3 regions of the Halomonas sp. DP1Y21-3 genome follow, and region 3 is predicted to be linked to each of the others. Evidence: predicted binding sites of a transcription regulator. Region 3 holds the regulator's gene; each other region holds the start of a gene.
The links. Region 3 encodes PhoB, which activates phosphate uptake and scavenging genes when phosphate is short. Its sites were predicted from a motif close to TGTCATANNNNTGTCANA; they were not measured.
Positions count from the first base shown of each region.

Region 1: the regulator PhoB is predicted to act here: its motif matches at 2,841-2,858, upstream of KUV74_RS18860 (UTRA domain-containing protein).
Region 2: the regulator PhoB is predicted to act here: its motif matches at 2,315-2,332, upstream of phbB (acetoacetyl-CoA reductase).

Region 1 is NZ_JAHVJM010000007.1:106,425-111,425, reverse strand. It holds gene KUV74_RS18875 (ABC transporter permease) at 1-581, opposite strand, end outside; gene KUV74_RS18870 (alkaline phosphatase family protein) at 578-1,447, opposite strand; gene KUV74_RS18865 (ABC transporter substrate-binding protein) at 1,580-2,656, opposite strand; gene KUV74_RS18860 (UTRA domain-containing protein) at 2,974-3,720, shown strand; gene KUV74_RS18855 (LysR family transcriptional regulator) at 3,758-4,660, opposite strand; gene KUV74_RS18850 (D-cysteine desulfhydrase) at 4,850-5,001, shown strand, end outside.
Region 2 is NZ_JAHVJM010000001.1:1,033,784-1,038,784, reverse strand. It holds gene KUV74_RS04495 (MalY/PatB family protein) at 1-680, shown strand, start outside; gene KUV74_RS04490 (thioredoxin family protein) at 785-1,729, opposite strand; tRNA gene KUV74_RS04485 (tRNA-Met) at 2,133-2,209, opposite strand; gene phbB (acetoacetyl-CoA reductase) at 2,579-3,325, shown strand; gene KUV74_RS04475 (DUF349 domain-containing protein) at 3,459-5,001, opposite strand, start outside.
Region 3 is NZ_JAHVJM010000003.1:388,944-393,944, forward strand. It holds gene KUV74_RS10460 (YnfA family protein) at 1-197, shown strand, start outside; gene phoR (phosphate regulon sensor histidine kinase PhoR) at 372-1,700, opposite strand; gene phoB (phosphate regulon transcriptional regulator PhoB) at 1,761-2,450, opposite strand; gene ubiA (4-hydroxybenzoate octaprenyltransferase) at 2,565-3,458, opposite strand; gene KUV74_RS10480 (chorismate--pyruvate lyase family protein) at 3,722-4,360, opposite strand; gene KUV74_RS10485 (FAD-dependent oxidoreductase) at 4,521-5,001, shown strand, end outside.

The DNA of each region.
Region 1 (5,001 bases), on a different contig from region 3:
AGCACCGGCAGGCCGATGCGCTGCCAGTAGGCGATGCGCCCGGCGCCGAGCAGGCTGGCGGCATCACGCCATTCGGCCTTGAGGCCGGCGAAGGCCGGGAACAGCAGCAGGATGCCCAGCGGAATCTGGAACCAGGTGTAGATGACGATCAGCCCGCCGGTGGAGTAAAGACGCACGTCCTCGATGATGCCGAGTCGTTGAAGCGCCAGGGTCAGCACGCCGTTGGCCCCCAGCAGGATGATGAAGGCGAAGGCCAGGGGCACGCCGGCAAAGTTGGAGGTCATGTTGGTGAAGGCGATCATCGCTCGCCTCAGGCGTCCGCCGGAACGTACCAGGGCGTGGCAGGTCAGGGTGGCGATGACCAGGCCGATGGCGCTGGACACCAGCGAGATGGTCAGACTCTTCCAGATCGCCTGGCGGAAGAACGCCGACTGGGCGATCTCCTGAAAGTGGCCAAGGCCCCAGTTACCGTTGACGTTGAAGGCGCTGATCGCGACCCAGGCCATCGGCGCCAGCTGGAAGGCGGTGAATATCACGGCGAAAGGCACAAGCCACAGCCAGGCCGGTAGGGGCGCCTTCACGATCCGGCCTCCTCGTTGCAGGTGGCGTTCGCGGTGGATGCGACGCTGGCAGTGTTGGTCGCGGCCAGCAGCTCGGGATGCCAGGGCTTGTCGTGGGAGAGCCCGAGGACGCTTGCCAGGGTGCCGCACAGGTGGGTCTGGCGGATGACCCGTCCGGCGGGGTCGGCAAAGGCATCGCCGAACAGCCACAGCGGCACCCGGCGTTCTTCTTCCAGCAGGCCCGAGTGGGAGCGATCGGCGTTCATGCCATGGTCGGCGGTGATCATCACCTGGCAGCCGTCGGCCAGCCAGCGTGGCAGGTAGTCGGCCAGGGCGATGTCGGCGTGGCGGGCGGCGTTTCTGTACTGGGGCGAGTCGCCGCCATGACGATGGCCGGTGTCGTCGATGTTCATGCTGTGAACCAGCAGGAAGTCCGGCGCGTGGCGTTGCCTCAGGGCCTCGGCGTCGCTGAACAGGTGATCATCCGGATAGTGGTCCTGCCAGTAGAAGATGCCGGCCTGGATGGCCGCCGCAGGGTCGTCGAGAAAACGGTCGCGGGTGCGCTCGAAGGGCGCCTTGACGTAGAGCTCACTGACCCAGTGATAGGCCGCCGCAGCGGTGGCAAGGCCCTGGCCGCGGGCCAGGTCGAACAGGCTGATGCCATGGGACCGGCGCACGATGTCGTTGTGCACTACCCCGGAGTCCACCGGGCGATCGCCGGTCAGCAGGCACTCGTAGAGCGGCCGAGACATGGCCGGCAGCTCGCAGTCGAGGTGGGTGGTGTAGCCGCGTCCGGCCTCTACCAGGGCGCTCAAGTGGCCCATGGCGTGATGGCCGACGGCGTGATTGAGGCCGTCCAGCACCACCAGTATGACGGGTCTGGTCATGATGACTCCCGGCCGCGCGGCAATACAGGGCGCGGCGCTGTCGCGATAAGACGTGGAATGCGCTGAAGACAGGCCACTTGGGCACTGTCTTCAGCGGTCGATCGACGTAGCGGCGCTGTCCTCAGCGCTTGATCACTGCTGGTGGATCAGCACCTCGGACTGCCACTGGCGCGGCAGCACCTTGGCGCTCTGTTCCCAGGCGGCAAAGTCCTGGATCGGACGGGCGCTGGCGTACTGCTCGTTGGGCAGCAGCTTGGCGGCGATGTCGTCGGGCAGGGTCAGGTGCTCGGCGCGGATCGGGCGAGCGTAGCCCTCGGCCAGGTTGAACTGCCCTTCGTCGGACAGGATGTACTCACGGGCCAGCTTGGCGGCGTTGGGGTGCTGGGCGTGGGTGTTGATGATGGTGGCATAGCCGGAGGTCACCGAAGCGTCCGAGGGGATTACCACCTCGAAGGCGTCACGGTCGATCTGGTCGCGGTAGTTCAAGGCGTTGAAGTCCCACAGCAGGGCCACTTCCACTTCGCCCTTCTCCAGGTTGGCGATGGACACGTCGGCCAGCGACAGTCGGCCCTGCTCGGCCAGTTCGGCGAACAGCTCGAGGCCCGGGGCCAGATTGCCCTCGTCGCCACCGGCGGCGTAGGCGGCGGCGAGTACCGCATTGTTGGCCTGGGAAGCCTGGCCCACGGCGCCCACCGATACCGAGTAGTCACCCTCGCGCAGGTCGGCGAAGGAACTCGGGCGCTGGTCCTCTTCCACCAGGTTCTTGTTGATCATCAGCGCAATGGTGCCTGTGTAGCCGAGCATCCAATGGCCATCTTCGTCCTTGGCCCAGTCGGGGATCTCGTCCCAGGTGGTGGGCTTGTAGGGCTGGGTCACCCCCTGCTGCACCGCGATCGGTCCGAAGGCGAAGCCGACATCGCCGATATCGGCGGTGGCGTTCTCGCCCTCGGCCTTGAACTTGGCGACTTCCTCGGCGGAGCTCATGTCGGTATCGGTGTGCGCCAGGCCGTAGACGCTTTCCAGGTCGGCCCAGGTGTCCTTCCAGTTGGCCCAGGTGTCGGGCATGCCGACGCTGTCGACGCGGCCTTCCTGCTTGGCGGCCTCGATCAGTGACTCAAGCTCGGCGGTGCTTGCCTGGGCGGCGGTGGACAGCAGGCCAGCGCAGGCCAGGGCGGTCAGGGTCGGGTAACGCAGAGAAGTGACGATCACGGGAGGGTCTCCGGGTCAGGGGCGTGAAGTCGACGGAAACCGATGCGCCTTTCTGGTCTAGATCAGTTTCCGTTGACGATCACCCTAAGGAGCTAGCGTGACAGCCTCGTGTCAGTTGCGTGGCAGTCTCGTCTCAGTCCATATGAGCTAGGTAAAGGACGAAAAACCCGACTCGTTCGAGCACTGTCATCGCGTTGTCACCGGCTTGCCACTAGACTGCTGAAATTACGTTGAACCTTCTTTGGTCTATACCAGAAAGCTGGACGCCGCCGGATACTGCCCGGCGGCGATCCTGGTCAGAGCTTCGAGAGTCCGCCTTGCCTACTGTCCCTGACGACACCTCGCACGACGCCTCACCCTCCCATCGCCTGCGCGAGCGTCTTGCGCCCTTGCTGAGTCTGGCCTCGACACGGGGCGATCGCCGTCTGCCCAGCGAGCGAGACATGATGGCGCGCCTCCAGACCACCCGCATCACCCTGCGCGAGGCACTCAATGAGCTGGAGGCGGAGGGCTGCGTGTATCGCGAGAATCGGCGCGGCTGGTTCGTGTCGCCGCCACGGCTACGCTATGACCTGTTGGCCTGCCTGCCGTTTCACGAGATGGTGCGATCCCAGCAGCGCAGCGCCCGCACCCTGTTGCTCAGTGCCGAGGAAGTGATCGCGCCCGTCACGGTCGCCCGCCGGCTGGGACTCGCCGAAGGCGAGCGCGTCTACCGCATCTGTCGTGCCCGGCTGGTGGACGAACGCCGGGTGCTCTACGTGGAACACCATCTGTTGCCGCGCTGCTTTCCCGCCATTCTGGAGTTCGATCTGGCGCGGGAATCGCTGACCGAGCTCTACCGCCGCGAGTACGGCATCCGGGTCGGGCGGGTCAGCTACGAGCTCGGAACCTGTGTACTTTCCAGCGACGCCGCCAGCGCGCTCAACGCGGTACGCGGCAGCCCCGCCCAGCGCATCACCCGCATCAACCACGACCAGAACGGCCGTGCCATCGACTGTGATGATGAGTACTGGCGCCACGACGCCATCGAGCTGACGCTTTCCGCCGCCCCTCAGGGAGTTTGAGGTGCGAGATCGAGGGGCTTCGAACTGCAGGGGAGTGCTAGACCGCGGGAGGGCGTTCTTCCAGCAGGTGCCACAGGGGGGCTGCCACTGCCGCTTCGTCGCGATGGCGATAGCAGGCCACTTCCAGAGAGGGGCCGCCGAGGATTTCCTGCAAGGAAATCAGCTTGCCGCTCTCGAGGTCTTCCTCGATCAACCCGTGGGGTAGCCAGCCGATGCCGAGACCGGCCAGGGCGAGTTGGCGAATGCCGATGGTGAAGGCGGTCTCGCAGACCAGTTCGATCTCGTAGTGGCGTTGGGCATCGAGCAGGTAAGGCGTCGCCAGGGCCTGGCCAAGAAAGCTGTCCGGATCGTAGCCGATCAAGGGCAGTCGTTGACCTTCCTCGAGTTCGTGCATGAGACCACCGTGATGATCCGATGCGCACACCGGCAACAGCCGTTCAACGCCCAGTGACAGCCGCTCGACGCTGTCGCTGCCGCTGAACAGGGGGGCGCCCTCCAGCTCCGAACACAGCAACAGGTCGGCCTTGCCTTGCTCGAAGTCGTGGATGCACTGGCTGCGGTCGGACGAGGTGATCTGCAGTCCCACCTCAGGCGCGTGATGACGCAGGTGGCGCAACAGGCGCGGCAGGTAGCTGACGGTCAGGGTGTGCTGGGTGGTCAGAATGGCCCTGGGCCCCTGGCGGGCATCGCTTCTGAGACGACTGCGCATGGCGTAAAGGCGTGCCAGCCACTCTCGTAATTGGGGCTCGTACGCCCGCGCGTGGGCGGTCAACTCCAGGCGCGAGGCGCTGCGATCGATCAGCGCCACCCCCAGCCATTCTTCCAGCTGGCGGATACGGCGCGAGAATGCCGGCTGGGTGACGTGGCGCCGTTCGGCCGCCTGGGAAAAGGTGCCCGCTTCGATAAGCTCGAGAAAATCCTCTATCCATTCGATCTTCATTGGTGTTTTGGTCTGCCTTAGTGGGTGGCGGCCGGGGCTAAGCAGTGGCTATGCAAAAATTTAACAGCTGGCGAGCAACTTGGCATTGGTCTCATGTTCCAGGCGAGGCTTAACTTGGAAGCGATCGCTCGAGGGCAGGCCTTCAGGCCTGCTGTGTCTTTCGACGTAGGTCGTCAAGAGAGCACGCCAATGCCAACAATGACTCGCCTGGAGGCCCGTATGCACCTGTCCCGTTTTCCCCGTGTCCGTCTCGGCCATATGCCCACTCCGCTGGAGCCCATGGACAACCTGAGCAAGCTGCTCGGCGGTCCGCGGCTGTGGATCAAACGCGACGACTGCAC
Region 2 (5,001 bases), on a different contig from region 3:
CCCGGCTGCTGTTGTGGTGCCAGCCCCACAACCCCACCGGACGAGCCTGGCGCCGCGAAGAGCTCGAAGGACTGGCCGAACTGGTCGAGCGTCATCGGTTGATTGTGGTCTCAGACGAGCTGCACTGCGACCTGCTGCTCGACGAAGGAGCGCGCCACCAGCCCCTGGCCGCCGCCTTCCCGGCGCTGGCTGATCGCATCATCACCCTGTGGGCGCCCTCCAAGACGTTCAATCTGGCTGGGCTGACCGCCGCCTGCGCGATTTGCCCCGACGCCGGCCTGAGAAAGCGCTTTCGTGATACCGCCAAGGGATTGATGCCGGACGCCAATGTGCTCGGGCTGGTGGCGGCAGAGGCCGCCTATCGCCACGGCGAGCCCTGGCGTCAGGAGTTGTTGACGGTACTGCGTGGCCACCGCCAGACGCTGGTCGAGCGTGTCGCTGGCTGGCCCGGCGTGGGCTTCAGCGCCCCCGAGTCGACCTATCTGGCCTGGCTCGATCTGCGCCAGTCGACCCTGGGGGCCGAAAAATCGCCTGCCTCGGCATTGCTCGAGCGAGCCGGGGTCGCGCTGTCGGATGGCGCCGACTTCGGCTGGCCGGGCTTTGCGCGGCTCAATTTCGGCACCACGGCCATCCAGCTTGACGAGGCGCTGGCGCGCCTGGACCAGGTGTTGGGCGGCTGAGTGGCGCTGGCGTAATATCCTCAACAACGAAAACGGGGCCCTCGAAGGGGCCCCGTTTTCATGCTCAGGCGATGAGCGGCAAGGCGCTCGACGTCTCGATCCACTCAGTAGAGCAGGGCGAACAGCTTGCGGCGGTAGCTCACCGTCAGCGGATGATCGGCGCCGAGTGCGTCGAACACCCGCAGCAGGGTCTTGCGCGCCAGGTCGTCACCGTAGGCACGGTCGCGCTTCATCACTGCCAGCAAGCCTTCCAGACCGGGTTCATAGTCACCGTCCGCCACCTGGCGCAGCGCCCTCAGATAGTTGGCCTCGCTGTCGTCACGCCCCTCCAGGGCGGCCAGGGTCTCGGCGTCGGGCGCTTCTTCGCCGAACTCGATGCTGGCACGAACGCCGCGGGCCTCGGGACCGTCGCGGTCTTCCGGAGGTAGCGCGTCAAGCAGGGCGCGCGCTTCATCATTGCGACCTTCCGCCACCAGCACTCGGGCCATCTGGATCTGGTAGGCCAAGTGGTCGGGGTACTGCTGTGTCAGCTGCTGCAGGATCTCCAGCGCGGTGGCGGTGTCGCCCGCCGCCAGGGCCTGCTCGGCCTGTTCTTCGGGGCTTGCCGGAGCATCTTCCGGGGCCGGGAAGTAGCGGCCCAGCCACTCGCGAATTTCCTTTTCCGGCAAGGCGCCCTGGAAGTGGTCCACCAGACCGCCCTGGCTGATCAACTTGACGTCGGGTACCGAGCGTACGCCGAGCTGGCCGGCGATGTCCTGGTTGTCGTCGATGTTGAGCTTGGCCAGCAGGAAGGTGCCGGCGTACTCGCGGGTCAGCTTTTCCAGCACCGGCATCAGGTTCTTGCAGGGCTCGCACCAGGGGGCCCAGCAGTCCAGCAGCACCGGGATTCGCATGGACAGCTCCAGCACCTGCTGAATGTTGCTGCGGTCGACGTCGAAGATCAGGTCGCTGTCGGCCGGCCCCTGGGACGCCGCGGCGGCACCCTGGGCGGGTTCGCTGCTCGGATCGCTGCTCAGAGGTTCGCCTGTACGAGGGTCGACGATGGGCATGGGACACAACCTTGTCAAAAGTGAATTGCCCTAAAGATGCGGGCGACGGCCACCGACTTCAAGGCGCCTGCCGATACGCCGGAGCATGCCTGGAATCGATGACTGGCCAGCGGTGTGCCCAAGACGCGGTAAAGGGCTGCGGCGACGGTCGATTCTTGACCGACTCGGGTTGATCGAGGTCAGCTCTTCGACGAAAGAAGGAGGGGTGGATGGCTAATCCGGGGACACGGAAGCGCCAAAAAATATCGAATTGGCACAGAAAAATTAAGATTTAATCAGGGGGCGGGCTTCGTAGTACAGCGATGCCGCAACGGCGTCTGGTGGCGAAGCGCTGGCCTCGGCCAGCACCGGACAGCCAACAAAAAAACGAGGCAGTCCCGAAGGACTGCCTCGTTTTCGTATTTGGTAGCGGGGACCGGATTTGAACCGATGACCTTCGGGTTATGAGCCCGACGAGCTACCAGACTGCTCCACCCCGCATCAACGAGGACGTAGTATACGGATAATTCTGGCTGCGTCAACCCTGTGCGATTTCGGGTGTGATGGGTCGTGCCGTTCGGGCGCTGTGGTCCATACTGGAGGGGCTGTCATGCAAATGTCAGTGCTAGACGCTAGCCTGGTGGATAGTCGTTGTGGACGTTGATTCGACGCAGTACCACGACGAAGGCCTGCCGAGGTAGGCAGGTGGGGCTGGGCGTCGCAGTGGCAGGAGGCCACCCGCGATCGCTCTGGGCCCGAGGTTCCTGGTTGCGCGAATGCGCAGCACCAGAGCATCCACTGCTATACATGCTTGCAACAACAAGTGCCGTCGCCAAGCGGCGGCGTGAAGGACAATCAGGGAGGTCGTCTATGACTCAGCAAAAGCCCGTCGCGTGGGTCACCGGTGGTACTGGTGGTATCGGAAGCTCAATCTGTCGCGAACTGGCGGATGCCGGCTATCAGGTAGTGGCCGGTTACAACAATCCTGACAAGGCCAAGACCTGGCTGGAGACCCAGAAGTCGGATGGCTATGACAATATCGACATCGCCGGCATCGATCTGACCGATTTCGAGGCCTGCCAGAATGGCGTCAAGGCGATCGAGGACCAGCATGGGCCGATCGCAGTGCTGGTCAACTGTGCCGGTATCACCAAGGATGGCACCTTGAAGAAGATGTCGGCGGACCAGTGGAACGTGGTCATCGACACCAACCTCAACAGCGTCTTCAATACCTGCCGCAGCGTGATCGAGAGCATGCTGGAGCAGGGCTACGGACGGATCATCAATATTTCGTCCATCAACGGCCGCAAGGGGCAGTTCGGCCAGGTGAACTATTCCGCCGCCAAGGCCGGCATGCACGGTCTGACCATGGCGCTGGCGCAGGAAACTGCGACCAAGGGCATCACCGTCAACACCATCTCGCCTGGCTATATCGCCACCGACATGATCATGAAGATTCCGGAGAAGGTGCGCGAGGCCATTCGCGAGACCATCCCGATGAAGCGGTACGGCACGCCGGAAGAGATCGGCCGCCTGGTCAATTTCCTGGCCAGCAAGGACAACGGTTTTATCACCGGTGCCAATATCGACATCAATGGCGGTCAGTTCATGGGCTGACAGACGTCGCGCCGGGCTCACGAGGCTCGGCGATGTACATTTCGCCAGAAACCACGATGCGAGGCCAAAAGGCCTCGCATCGTGGTTTTCAGGGGTTGAAAGAGGGGGGGAGGCACGGCAAGCCGTGCATCGCTCAGGGTGGTGGCAGTTGACTCAGCCCATCCAGCAGGGCGTCGAGCTCCTGTACCTCGCGCTCCCACTGCTGGCGCGACACTGGACCGGTGGCCAGCAGCCCGCACAGTACCGAGATCAGCTCGTCTTCCCGGCTCGGCGCCTGGCCAAGGCTGTCGTTGAGGCGGTCGACCTGGATCGCCAGGCGCAGTGGCTCGTCCTGGTGGCCGATTGGATGGCCCGCCAGGAGCGCCAGGTGTACCCGCAGTCGTGCCAGACGCTCGGCGACTTCCTCCGCTGGAGCAGGATCGCGTCGTGCGGCGTTGCGCTGTGCGTGGGCCTGTTTCAGCGCCGGCGGCAACGATAGCGCGGCGGGAATCTCCACATCACTGCAGAGGCGACCGGCGAGGCAGTCATCGTCGGCCTCAAGGTGCTCGAGAATCAGGGGTTTGACCTCGCGCCAACGACCGACGACCTCTGCCACGGAGAGCCGTTCCAGGCGCTCGCGCCGAGCCCGTACGATGCCGGTCCAGCGCTTGCGCATGCCTTCGGTGCGCCGGCCCGATGGCAGCGGTTCCAGCGCGCTGGCCTCATCCACCGCCTTGTCCAGCCAGTCGGCCTCGCTGCTTGCCGCGGGTTGCCAGGCATCGATGCGGTCGATCAGGGCCTGCATCTGTTCCAGCCGCTCGCGAGCACGCTGGGCACGATCATCGCGCTCGGCGTCACGCTGGGCGAAGATCTGGTCGCATAGTTGGCGGAATTCTCGCCACAGGGTCTGCTCCTCGCCCTTGGGCGCGCGCCCCAGTTCGCGCCAGCGCTGTTGCAGTGCCTTGGCCTGGTCGGCTCGCTGGCGTGCCGGCAGTCGTGCATCGACCAGCGCTCGGGCCTGGTCGATCACCTCACGCTTGGCGTCGGCGATCTCGTTGGCGCGGCGATCGATCAGCGCCTGCAACTGATGCCGGATGCGGCCGAAGCGTCGTCCGATGGCCTCAGCGTGATCGCGCGGGACAGGGGCGGTGCGGCGCCACTGTTCCCTGGCCTGGTCGCGGATCTCGCGCAGCGCGTCGGGGTCGGCCTGGGCGGCGGGCTGCTCCAGAAGGGCCTCGATCTGCTCGCACAGCGCTTCGCGTTCTGCCAGGTTGGCCTCGCGCAGGCGCTGTTGTTGTTCACGCCAGGCCTTGAGCGACTCGCGAATACGTTCGGAGGTTGCCCGAAAGCGCTCGGACTGCTCGCGGTTGGCCGCGGCGTCGCCCAGTGCCTTCCACTCCTTGACCAGCTGGCGATGGCGGCGGTCACGGTCACGGTCGGTGAGGGTGGCGTCCTGCTCCAGGGCCTCGATGGCCTGGCACAGTTGCTCGCGCTTGGGACCGGCGACGAAGCCGCGCCAGTCACGCAGTTCGGCGAGTCGTGCGCCGAGGCGCTTGAGTCGAGACTGCTGGGCACCGGCCGAGGACGGCAGCTGATCGGCGAGGTGGCGAAGTCGCTGGTGCAGGCGGCTTGCTCCCTTGAAGGTGCCCTCGTCGAGCAGCGCCTCGAGGCGATCCAGTTCCTCATCGAAGCGTGTG
Region 3 (5,001 bases):
CCTTCGCCTGGCTGCTCAGTCAGATCGATGCCGACTACGCAGGGCGTGCCTTTGCCGCTTACGGGGGCGTCTACATCGTGGCGTCGCTGGGCTGGCTGTGGTGGGTCGAGCAGCGCCTGCCGGATCGCTGGGACCTGATCGGGGGCGCGCTGTGTCTGGTGGGTGCCGCGGTCATCCTGCTGGGGCCCAGGAGCTGATGGGAGCACGCCCTGTTCGTCCTGGCGGGGCCTAGGCGCTGTCCGAAAAGTCGACGAGCGAAGGTTAGACAAGGCAAAAATCGGTGAGACAGCGCAGTTTACGGGGTGTAAATGAGCATTTTGATCCGATTTTTAACGCCGTATTACCGAGCGCAGGCACTTTTCAGACAAGCCCTAGTGCACAGCGCCGGCGCGGCCGAGCGCCACCGGGTCGGCCGCTGCCAGCCGGCTCGAGGGAAAGATGCAGCGGAAGGTTGCGCCCTCGCCGAGTCGGGAGTCGATATCCAGGCGTGCCTCGTGGCGCAGCAGCACGTGCTTGACGATGGCAAGCCCCAGGCCGGTACCACCGGTGGCGGTGCTGCGGCCCTTGTCGACCCGGTAGAAGCGTTCGGTAAGGCGTGGCAGGTGCCTCGGATCGATGCCTTCGCCGTCGTCTTCCACCTCGAGGCAGGCGCCTTCGCCGTAGGCACGCCAGCGTAGCGTGATATGGGCGCCGTCACCGGCGTAGCGCACCGCATTGAAGGCCAGGTTGGAGACCGCGCTGTGCATCTCCTTCTCGCTGCCGGTGAGACTGCGCGATTCTTCGACGACGACCTCGATCTGCTGGCGCCCGCCTGACAATGCCTCGGCGTCGCGCTTGACCGCCTGCAGCAGGGTGGTGGGGTCGAGGCGAACGTGGTCGCTGCCGCCCTGGTCGTTCTCGAGTCGTGACAGCAGCAGCAGGTCGTTGACCAGATTCTGCATGCGGCGCGTCTGGCTCTGCATCTGGGCGACCCCCTTGCCCAGGCGCTCCGGCAGCATGTCGGCCATGTCGCTGTAGGTCTCCAGGTAGCCGGTGAGCACGGTCAACGGCGTGCGCAGCTCGTGGGAGACGTTGGCGACGAAGTCGCGGCGCATCTGTTCCAGGCGATGCAGACGGGTGATATCGCGGGCCATGACCAGGCGTTCATCGTCACCGTACAGGGTGATCTGGAACTGCAGGATCATGTTCTCGTCGATGGGGGAGGGCAGGCTCAGCGGTTCGCGGTAGTCACGGGCATTGAAGTAGCCGACGAAGCGCGGGTCGCGCAGCAGGTTGGTGATGTGCTGGCCGCGGTCCAGCGCCGGCTTCAGGCCGAGCATGCGCTCGGCAGAGCTGTTCCACCACTCCAGGTCGCCGTGGCGATCGAGCATCACCACGCTGTCGCGCATCGCCTCGGACGACTCCTGGATACGCTGGAGGGTCGAGCGCAGGCGGCGCTGGGTGATCCGCTGGCCTTTCTGGTAGCGATAGAGGCGATCGAACAGCTCGCCCCACAGGCCACTGGCGGTGGGAGGTTCCTGCTGGGGACGGTGGGTTAGCCAGTCGTGCATCGCGTGCAGGTTGCGCAGGTGATAGCTGAGCCCAAGCGCCAGGCCCAGGCCGATGCCTACGCTGGACAGCGAGAAGGGCCAGCCCAGCAAGGCGCCGAGACCCACCAGCACGGCCAGGCGCCAGACTTCTCGTCTCCACAGACGACCCACGTCAGTTCTCGGCTCCGTTCACCTCATCCCTCCTGGTGCTGCGTTGCGTCGATGGCTCGCTCAGACCTTGGCCGAAAAGCGATAACCGGTACCGCGTACGGTCTGGATCAGTTGCTGATGGGGTTCCCCCAGGGCCTTGCGCAGGCGGCGGATATGCACGTCGACGGTACGTTCTTCGACGTAGACGTTGCCACCCCAGACCTGATCGAGCAACTGGCCACGGGTGTAGGCGCGCTCCTGGTGGGTCATGAAGAACTGCAGCAGGCGATATTCGGTGGGGCCCATGTCCAGCGACTTGCCGTCGACGCTGACGCGATGGCTGACCGGGTCGAGCTTGAGGCCTTCCACCTCCACCGGGTCCTCGACGCCCCGCGGAGTGGCGCGTCGCAGCACTGCCTTGAGTCGGGCTACCAGTTCTCGCGGCGAGAATGGCTTGGTGATGTAGTCGTCGGCGCCGGCTTCGAGGCCCTGGATTTTGTTGTCCTCCTCACCCTTGGCGGTGAGCAGGATGATCGGCAGCTCTGCGGTGGTTTCCTCGCGCTTGAGCCGGCGGGCCAGTTCGATGCCGCTGGTACCCGGCATCATCCAGTCCAGCAACAGCAGGTCTGGCTGGTCATCGACGATGATGGCGTGGGCGGCCTGAGCATTGTCCGCCTCGAGCACCCGGTAGTCGGCCATTTCCAGCGCCACCGCGATCATTTCACGGATCGGAGCTTCGTCATCGACGATCAGTACGGTCTTGGCGGTCATCCCGGGAGCCTCTTGGTCAGGGTCTTACACTCGACGGTGACAAATGACACCACGTCAATGTGACAATTAGATGACATTGTATCCATTGTCGTGCGACCGAGACGGGCATTTCCCTCACCCGAGGGAGGGATAGAGGCTCAGTCCGAGTCCGGCGAACAGCAATAGGCCCGACCAGTGGTTGTTGAGAAAGGCTTGGAAGCAACGGTCGCGGTCACGGCTCTTGATCAGCCGCTGCTGGTGGACAAAGGTCGCGCCCATGGCCAGCCAGCCGAGCCAGAAGAAGCCGCCCAGCGCCAGCAGGCTGCCGGCCCAGGCCAGCAGCCCCAGGGTGGCCAGCTGCAACAGCGCAATGATGCGGGTGTCCCAGCGGCCGAACAGCACCGCGGTGGACTTGATGCCGATCTTGAGGTCGTCGTCGCGGTCGACCATGGCGTATTCGGTGTCGTAGGCCACCGTCCACAGCACGTTGGCGGTAAACAGCAGCCAGGCGACCATCGGGACTTCGCCGAGCACCGCGCCGAAGGCCATCGGAATGGCCCAGGAGAAGGCCGCGCCCAGCACCACCTGGGGGAAGTGGGTGTAGCGCTTCATGAAGGGATAGCTGGCGGCCAGCACCGCTCCGATCAACGACAGCCACACGGTAAAGCCGTTGGTCAGCCAGACCAGCGCGAAGGCCGATCCCAGCAGACACACGAACAGCACCTTGGCCTCCCGCTCACTGATGCGGCCGGTAGCCAGCGGTCGGTTCTTGGTGCGTTTGACGTGGCCATCGAAGTGGCGATCGGCGTAGTCGTTGACCACGCAGCCCGCCGCTCGCATCAGGTAGACGCCGGCGACGAAGATCAGCAGGGTGTCACGGCCCGGAATGCCCTCGGAGGCCACCCACAGCGCCCACAGGGTCGGCCACATCAACAGCCAGGTACCGATGGGGCGGTCCAGACGCATCAGCGCCAGAAAGTCGGGAATTCGGTTCAGGTATCCAGGGGGACGCAGCAGCGAACGATCCATCGGTCTCTCTCATGCTCTGGCGCAGGTCAGGCGAAAATGAGGCGTAAGCCGGGCAAAAGTCGCTTCTCGGAGAAACATCGCCGAGAAGCCTTGGCGCAGCCTAGCGCGAGCCGACGGCCATGACCAGCAAGGCGAGCCCAGCCAGGCTCGACCGGCACGACAAGACCAGTAGGCCATCATCATCCGTACAGGGCTTCGGCGGGCTACCGTCAGCCCACGCCATGGTTGGCGCCTCGGTGTCCGAAGAGGGCGACAACAGGGAGTCAGCCGGTGGCCGAGGCGGCTAGCGACAACGCCCGGCCCATGGCCGGCATAAAGCTCTCCTGCACCAGCAGCACCCAGCCGCTGTGACGAAATACCGAGCGGCGTTGCCACAGCCCGGTATAGCCGTGGATCGGCCTCGAGTTACGGCCGATCTGAATGGCGCTGCGCTCGAGATCGGGCTGGCGAAACAGCCAGCTGCCGAGAGAGGTCTCGCCGAGGCCTTCGAAGGGAGCGTCGTGACGCTCGACGATCGGTGCCACGCTGCGCGCCACCACCCAGGGCTCCTCGTCCACGCACAGGGCGACCTCGCGCAGCCAGGCCTGCTCGTCGCTGGCCAGACCCAGCACGTGGGCCTCGTCCGGCCACGGCAGGCCCTTGGCCTCCGCCAGCAGGCGTACGCGAAAGTGCCCGGCGCCTGCCGCCTCGATTAGGCGTTCTGTCAGGGAGTCCCGCGAGGCCAGCCAGGCGTGCCAGTCAGCGGGCACCGCGATGCCACCGGAGGCCAGCGACACCCAGCCGGGGTCGACGATATCGGCCGCGTCGGCATTCGGCGAAGAGGCTGTGGCTGGCGCGGGATTACCCGGTCCGGACCCCGAGCGCTCCCCCAGGGAGCGGAATGTGGAAGGAAGCTGTGTCATGCGGCCTCGGCAGGGCTGTCGTCACCGGAGGCGGTGCTCCGGTCGGTCGGCGCATAGTGTACCATGTGGCCCAGCACTCACCCGCTGGTGTGGCCCCGTGCGGGCCGGCCCAGCTTCAACAGCGACCGCCCGGCGGTCGTCGGCAGAGTCGAAGGAAGCGATGCAAGGACCCTTGACCATCATCGGTACCGGCATGGCGGGCATAGGCCTGGCACGCCAGGTGCGGGCGCTGGACGCCCACCGACCGATCACCCTGATCAGCGCCGACTCAGGCGATGACTATTCCAAACCGCTGCTGTCCACCGGCTTCGCCAAGGGCCTGGCGGCGGACCGGCTGGCCGCGCGCTCGGCGCTGGAACTGGCCGATCAACTGGGCGCGGTGGTACGTCCCCACACCAGGGTCGATGCCATCGATCTGGCGTCGCGCACCCTGTGCCTGGGCCAGGAACGCCTGCCCTGGTCGGATCTGGTGATTGCCACCGGTGCCAGCCCCGTGGCGCCCTTCGAGATTCCCGATGCCCTGGCCGGACGGGTGTTCTCGATCAATGATCTCGACGACTATCGGCGTTTTTCGGCAGGCCTCGAGGCGCTGGGGCGCCCGGCTCGGGTGGCCATCGTCGGCCTCGGACTGGTCGGCTGTG